Regions from separate parts of the Proteus sp. GOKU genome, predicted to be linked through region 1. Evidence: riboswitches for the same ligand, from Rfam matches in the RefSeq annotation. Region 1 holds a riboswitch; each other region holds the start of a gene.

Region 1 (2,275 bases):
AAGCCATCTTCCCATTAGCGACTGACCGCAGATTGCCAATTACGAGTCCATGTCTGGCGCTCTTTTGCGACAATTTCAGCATCAAATTGCAATGATTTTTCAGGTTTAGGCATTAAAGAATAGACTTCAGGTAATGGCATATCTATAACAGGATACATCCAATTGGTAGTAGGTATCGTTTCTTGGAATGCAGGGGTTAACATGAACTGCATAAATTGCTGTGCTAATTCAGGTTGTTTGCTCGATTTGAGTTTTGCGGCAACTTCGACTTGTAAGTAGTGTCCTTCATCAAAAATCGCTGCGGCATAGTTATCTTTTTTATCCGCTAGAATGTGATAACCCGGGGATGATGTGTAACTAAGCACAAAATCACCTTCGCCTTTTAAGAATAAGCCATAAGACTCACTCCAACCTTTAGTGACTGTCAGTGTTTTCTCTGACAATTTTTTCCATTCAGTAGCGGTGTTTTCAGGATAAAGCGACTGCATCCATAACATTAAACCTAAACCTGGAGTACTGGTACGAGGATCTTGATAGAGGATCTTCCATTGTTCTTTGCTGTTTAGGAGTTCAGCCATGCTTTTTGGCGGATTTTGGACACGGTTTTTGTCATAAATAAAAGCAAAGTAGCCGTAGTCATAAGGTACAAAGGTATCGTCAGTCCATTTTTCAGGTAAAGTGAGTTTGGATGTATCGATATTACTTGGTGCAAAAAGTCCGGTTTCTTTTGCTGCGTGGATCAAGTTGTTATCTAATCCTAAAATAATATCCGCCTTACTTTTATCACCTTCCATACGTAAGCGATTAAGTAGAGATACACCATCAGACAGAGCAACCAGTTTTAGTTCACAATCACATTGCTGTTCAAACGCTTTTTTTATTGCAGGTCCCGGACCCCAATCTGCGGTAAATGAATCATAAGTGTAAACAGTGAGTGTGGGTTTTTGTGCTAAGGCTTGAGTCGAAAAAGTGCTCATAATGCCCAGTGCGCCGAGCAGGAAAGTAAAGCGAAGCGATTTAGTTAACACGTTTAGTTCCTCAGTAAAAGTCAGGTAGGATCTGAGGAGTGAGGATGGCAAGCCAATGAATATTGCAACATCCTGACTCAAATCCCTACGCCAGTATTAGCTGGATCAGGTTCCACGAGTTTTTCTCAGCCTAGAAATAGAAAGGCACCCCGTTGAGACTTTCCCATTGTAGATAAATACGCGAGCCATGCAAAGTCTGTTGATAGAGGTTTACCGTCTGTGAGTAGTATGAAACAATGAGTTATCTTTCAAATTTGGTTATTGAGGTAGTCTAGTGATCGATGATGATGGCTACCGCCCGAATGTAGGGATTGTAATTTGTAATCGGCAAGGGCAAGTGCTTTGGGCTCGTCGCTATGGGCAACATTCATGGCAGTTTCCTCAAGGAGGAATTAACCCTGGAGAATCGCCAGAGCAGGCAATGTACCGAGAGTTGTTCGAAGAAGTTGGGTTAAGTCGCAAGGATGTCAAAATTCTTGCCTCCACACGTAACTGGTTACGTTACAAGTTACCTAAGCGTTTGGTGCGTTGGGACACAAAACCTGTTTGTATTGGACAAAAACAGCGTTGGTTCCTTTTGCAGTTAACAAGTAATGATAAAGACATCAATGTTCAACAAAGCAAAACGCCAGAATTTGATGGCTGGCGTTGGGTGAGTTATTGGTATCCAGTTCGACAAGTCGTCTCTTTTAAACGCGATGTTTATCGACGTGTAATGAAAGAGTTCGCACCAGTAGTCATGCCGTTGCAAGAACAAGTGTCTTTACCGCGTCCATCGTATGGATATCGGCGTAAAAGGTATTAGATAACACTATGCTGACACGTTTGCGAGAAATTGTAGAAAAAGTGGCTATGGCAGCAGGGCTTCCAGAAGCGCTTGAACTCTTAGTCAAGGAAACGTGTCAGGCAATGCACACGGATGTGTGTTCTATTTATCTTGCCGATAAACAACGTAGTTGTTTTTATCTTATGGCGACCAAAGGGTTAAAAAAACCTAGAGGGCGAGCCGTTAGCCTTTCATTTGATGAAGGCGTTGTTGGTGAAGTGGGTCGTCTTTCAGAACTTATCAACCTCGCTGATGTTCGTGAACATCCTAGTTTTAAATACCTTCCTCAAGTTAAAGAAGACGATCTCCGCGCTTTCCTTGGCGTTCCTATCGTTTATCGTCGCCAACTCCTTGGTGTATTAGTCGTTCAGCAAAAAGAGCGTCGCTTATTTAATGAGAGCGAAGAATCTTTTATGGTGAC
Region 2 (2,275 bases), 400 kb from region 1:
CTTTAGGTAACCATACTCGTCCACCAAGACTGACTGTCCACCAGCCCTTTTCGGAGCCTGTTAATGTATATAAATGCATAACGACCATTCTATCCAAAATAATGATATAGAATAGAGGATACTCTTTTTAGCAAGAACCACTCAATGAATTATGACTATCTTCTATAATTCATTAACATTCTTAAATAGAAATATAAATTTTATTAATAGTAAGAACCGTTATAATGACAGATAAAATAAAAAACAGAATTGCTATTTTTGATCTAGATGAAACACTTTTAGCAGGCGATTCTAGTCGCTTATGGACAAACTATTTGTGGGATAAAAAAATAGTCACAGATCCTCATTTTCTAAAACTAGATGAACAAATGATCGCAGACTATTACGCTGAAAAGCTGGATATAGACCAATATCTATTTCAACATCTGGCATATTTTAAACATCATGATATAAGTAAAATAAATCATTGGGTTAATGACTTCACTGAAACAAAAATTCAGCCTCTACTTTACCCACAAGGAATATCAATAATTACACAATATCGACAGCAAAATATTCCCGTTATAATTATTTCAGCGACAATGTCCTTTCTAGTTCACGCTATTGCAAAACAACTCAATGTGGATGTTTCAATGGGTATTGATATGCAAATTAAGGACAATCATTACACCGGATTTATTGAAGGCATTCCTACATTTCGAGAAGGAAAGGTTGAGCGTTTAAATCAATGGAAAGAAGCCAGTAACATTAACAATATTTATATTTATTTCTATACTGATTCATCTAATGATCTCCCATTATGTTACCAAGCGGATCGCGTTATCGCGGTTAATGCAGATAAAAAATTAACTCAAGTTTCAGATGAAAAAGCGTGGGAACAACAACATTGGGGTTTAAATAAATAACCCATGTCGGACTTGTAGTTTTTAAAATCTTTCATATACTGGACATCTTCTTGTCGGAGTGCCTAGTGTTTATAAGGCTATTATAAACACAGGCTGAGACCGTTAATTCGGGATCCGCGGAACCTGATCGGGTTAATACCCGCGAAGGGAACAAGAGTGATTCGACCTTTTGATAGCTTCATTGCGTATATTTTTTACACACCTATATACACCTATCTGTCGATACTCCCTGCGACCTCCAGACAAGCATTTTTCTCAATATTCACCCGACAGGCGATTAGCCTGCATGATATTTATTAGGAAATGCTATGTCCCAAAATCAAACTATATCCGTTAAAGATATTTCACCAACAAACAACAAACAGCGCCCACGAAAAGAGCAGCGTGATGCAGCTCAAGAGTTTATCAGCACCATTCAAGGTGTTAGTTTCCCAAATTCAAACCGCATTTACCTCGAAGGATCACGTGCTGATATTCAAGTTCCAATGCGTGAGATCCAACTTGATAAAACGCTAGTCGGAGGATCAAAAGATTCCCCTATTTTTGAAGATAATGAACCTGTACCTGTATATGACACATCAGGCCCTTATGGCGATCCGGCTTCTCAACTCGACGTTAATCTTGGATTAAAAAAAATACGACAACCATGGATTGATGAACGCAATGATACTGAAGCACTTTCTCTTTTAAGTTCGGATTTCACTCAACAGCGCCTTTCTGATGCAGGATTAGAGCATCTACGTTTTCCCTTAAAACCAAGCCCTAAAAAAGCGCTAAATGGTAAAAGTGTGACGCAATTGCATTATGCTCGCCAAGGCATTATTACGCCTGAAATGGAGTTTATTGCTATTCGTGAGAATATGGGTCGAGAGAGAATTCGTAGCGAAGTTTTACGTCAACAACATGCAGGGTTCAGCTTCGGTGCGCATCTCCCCGATAATATTACCCCTGAATTTGTACGCCAAGAAGTTGCTGCTGGTCGAGCTATCATTCCTGCCAATATCAATCACCCTGAATCAGAGCCTATGATTATTGGACGAAATTTCTTAGTGAAAGTGAATGCCAATATTGGAAACTCCTCTGTAACCTCCTCCATTGAGGAAGAAGTTGAAAAGCTGATTTGGTCTACACGCTGGGGAGCGGATACCGTAATGGATCTCTCAACAGGTCGTTATATTCATGAAACGCGTGAGTGGATCATTCGTAACAGTCCGGTTCCTATCGGCACAGTTCCAATTTATCAAGCACTCGAGAAAGTTAACGGTATTGCTGAAGATCTCACTTGGGAAATGTTCCGAGATACCTTGCTTGAACAAGCAGAGCAAGGCGTTGATTACTTTACTATTCATGCAGGCGTGTTGTTACGTTAT
Region 3 (2,275 bases), 910 kb from region 1:
TCTAAACTATCGGCATGTTCTAATGCTTGCTGTAAATAGGCTTTTGCTTGTTCAACACAAGTTTGCCAATCAGAAACTTGAGGACGAATAGCCGCTAAAGCGGCTGAAAGAGTACATCCTGTACCGTGGGTATTTTTTGTATTAACGCGTTTTGAAGTAAATCGCCACTCGCCATCTTGAGTAAATAACCAATCAGGGCTTTCATTTTCAGTTAAATGTCCCCCTTTCATCAACACCGCTTTGCATCCTTGTTTTAGTAATGCATAACCTTGTTGTTTCATCGTTATTTCATCTTTAGCGACTTCACAACCTAGCAGTGCTGCTGCTTCAGGTAAATTAGGCGTGATCAAATCAACCAAAGGCAAAAGCTGATTAACCATTTTATTAACTGCATCAGGCTGCAATAGCGGATCACCACTTTTTGCAATCATCACAGTATCAAGTACAACAAAAGGAATCGCATATTGCTGAAGTTTATTACAAACCACATCAATAATCGCGGCATTAGAGAGCATACCAATTTTGGCACTATCAATGCGAACATCAGATAAAACAGCATCTAATTGAGCAGCAACAAAATCGGGGGATAAATCATAGACACGACGGACACCACAGGTATTTTGAGCAACAAGTGCTGTCATTACTGTCGTGCCATAAACACCCAGTGCGGAAAATGTTTTCAGATCAGCCTGAATACCTGCACCACCACTAGGATCGGTGCCTGCGATAGACAATGCATTGAATCTCACTGATTAACTCCTCCTTTCACCAGTTACAGAAAAGTCGGGCTCTGTTAATCAGCAGAGTTACCTTGACTTCCCTACGCTGGCATTATCCAGATCAGGTTATACGGGTTCATCTCAGCCATAAGGCGCCCCGAGCCAAAGCCTGTAAATTCAGGCGATAAGGAGTATCGCACGCTCAAGATAAAGATGCTAGTAACCAGCGAGGATCGCTTTGTATATTTTTATCCGTTTTAACGATAATCGATATATTAATTGTCAGAAGAAGTGAATATGATAGAACATTAAATTAAATAACAGAATAAAATCAATGAGTTATAAAGACTATAATATAAATCTTGATAAATTATTAAGAATAAATAGCGCCAATGTTGAAAATACAATTCACTTTTTAAATGAAGGAGTTAACGATATTTCAATAAATTATTTTGAAATTCCAATCGGATACCGTTTAGTTAAATCATTACGTAAAGATCAATACAGACTTATCACCGCAGATAAAGAAAGTGAAACAGCCTAACTTGTTGAACTTAGACTTCGGCAAGATATTGTTTATGGAAAAACAACGTGTACTCAAATAAAAGTTTGGCGTTCCCGTCTTTCTAAACATCGTGATGCAAATAATGATTTTCCACGACCTATAGTCCATCACATCCTAAATGATTATCACATTATGATCACTTTAGAAGACCAACTAGGGATAAATAAACGATTTTGGGACATAATGATTTCATGGGCTTTTAGCAAAAAATATTTTATATCTCTTTCAAATAGAACAAAAGGTATTCATTCACTAACTACGTTAAACTGTTTAGATGAACTTTATGAAAAATGGGAAAATTATTACTGGAGTAAAGATCACGATACCCATCGGCTACTTATCATTAGCCAAGAAAAATTATCTCAATAATAAACAATATATTTCCTGAAAATGTGTGAATAAACATTATTCGCACGTTTTTGCTTTAGGATAATCTGCACAAAAAACCGACATTTCGCTAAACAAAACTTACACCACTTAAACGATTTATAAACCAACACAGAATTTTTCTTTTTTTTATTTAACTCTTTTTATTCGTTACTCTATTATCCTGCTGGAAATTAACCTCTTTTGATAAGCTGATGTTATTGATATTAAATTTATCTCAAATTGATATCAATATTTCAATTAAGTCATAAAAATAGATATTTTATAGATTTTTTCTATTGAAAATGGCTAAGCCTAAATTATATCTTACAGGCCTTACTTATCAGTTATTTATTTAAAATCTAATAAAAACTTAATTTTTTATTAAAAACAATACATTATCATAAAAAAATAACAGCATTTTATATCAGACAAAATTACGTTTATAAGTACAATAAATCTATTTATTTTCTTCTTAACCGATTCTAATCCCTTAAGATTTTATTTAAGAAGTAAAGTTTCAGATACCTCTTATCTTAAATACTTGTCGATTAAATAACACTATTAGTAATGTTTATTTGTCATCACCAGAATCACTGTTTATGCCGTACTCGGAGTTATATTA

The links. A riboswitch is a leader RNA that binds a small molecule or an ion and turns the genes downstream of it on or off. The one in region 1 is predicted to bind thiamine pyrophosphate.
Region 2: another riboswitch for thiamine pyrophosphate. It lies ahead of thiC (phosphomethylpyrimidine synthase ThiC); the one in region 1 lies ahead of thiB (thiamine ABC transporter substrate binding subunit).
Region 3: another riboswitch for thiamine pyrophosphate. It lies ahead of thiD (bifunctional hydroxymethylpyrimidine kinase/phosphomethylpyrimidine kinase); the one in region 1 lies ahead of thiB (thiamine ABC transporter substrate binding subunit).

Annotation. Positions count from the first base shown of each region.
Region 1 is NZ_CP034105.1:3,350,682-3,352,956, reverse strand. It holds gene thiP (thiamine/thiamine pyrophosphate ABC transporter permease ThiP) at 1-39, opposite strand, end outside; gene thiB (thiamine ABC transporter substrate binding subunit) at 15-977, opposite strand; TPP riboswitch at 1,093-1,190, opposite strand; gene rppH (RNA pyrophosphohydrolase) at 1,303-1,833, shown strand; gene ptsP (phosphoenolpyruvate--protein phosphotransferase) at 1,842-2,275, shown strand, end outside.
Region 2 is NZ_CP034105.1:3,746,907-3,749,181, forward strand. It holds gene nudC (NAD(+) diphosphatase) at 1-79, opposite strand, end outside; gene EHE21_RS17115 (HAD family hydrolase) at 225-905, shown strand; TPP riboswitch at 950-1,072, shown strand; gene thiC (phosphomethylpyrimidine synthase ThiC) at 1,214-2,275, shown strand, end outside.
Region 3 is NZ_CP034105.1:2,444,154-2,446,428, forward strand. It holds gene thiD (bifunctional hydroxymethylpyrimidine kinase/phosphomethylpyrimidine kinase) at 1-749, opposite strand, end outside; TPP riboswitch at 801-889, opposite strand; gene EHE21_RS11385 (hypothetical protein) at 1,054-1,263, shown strand; gene pagP (lipid IV(A) palmitoyltransferase PagP) at 2,275-2,275, shown strand, end outside.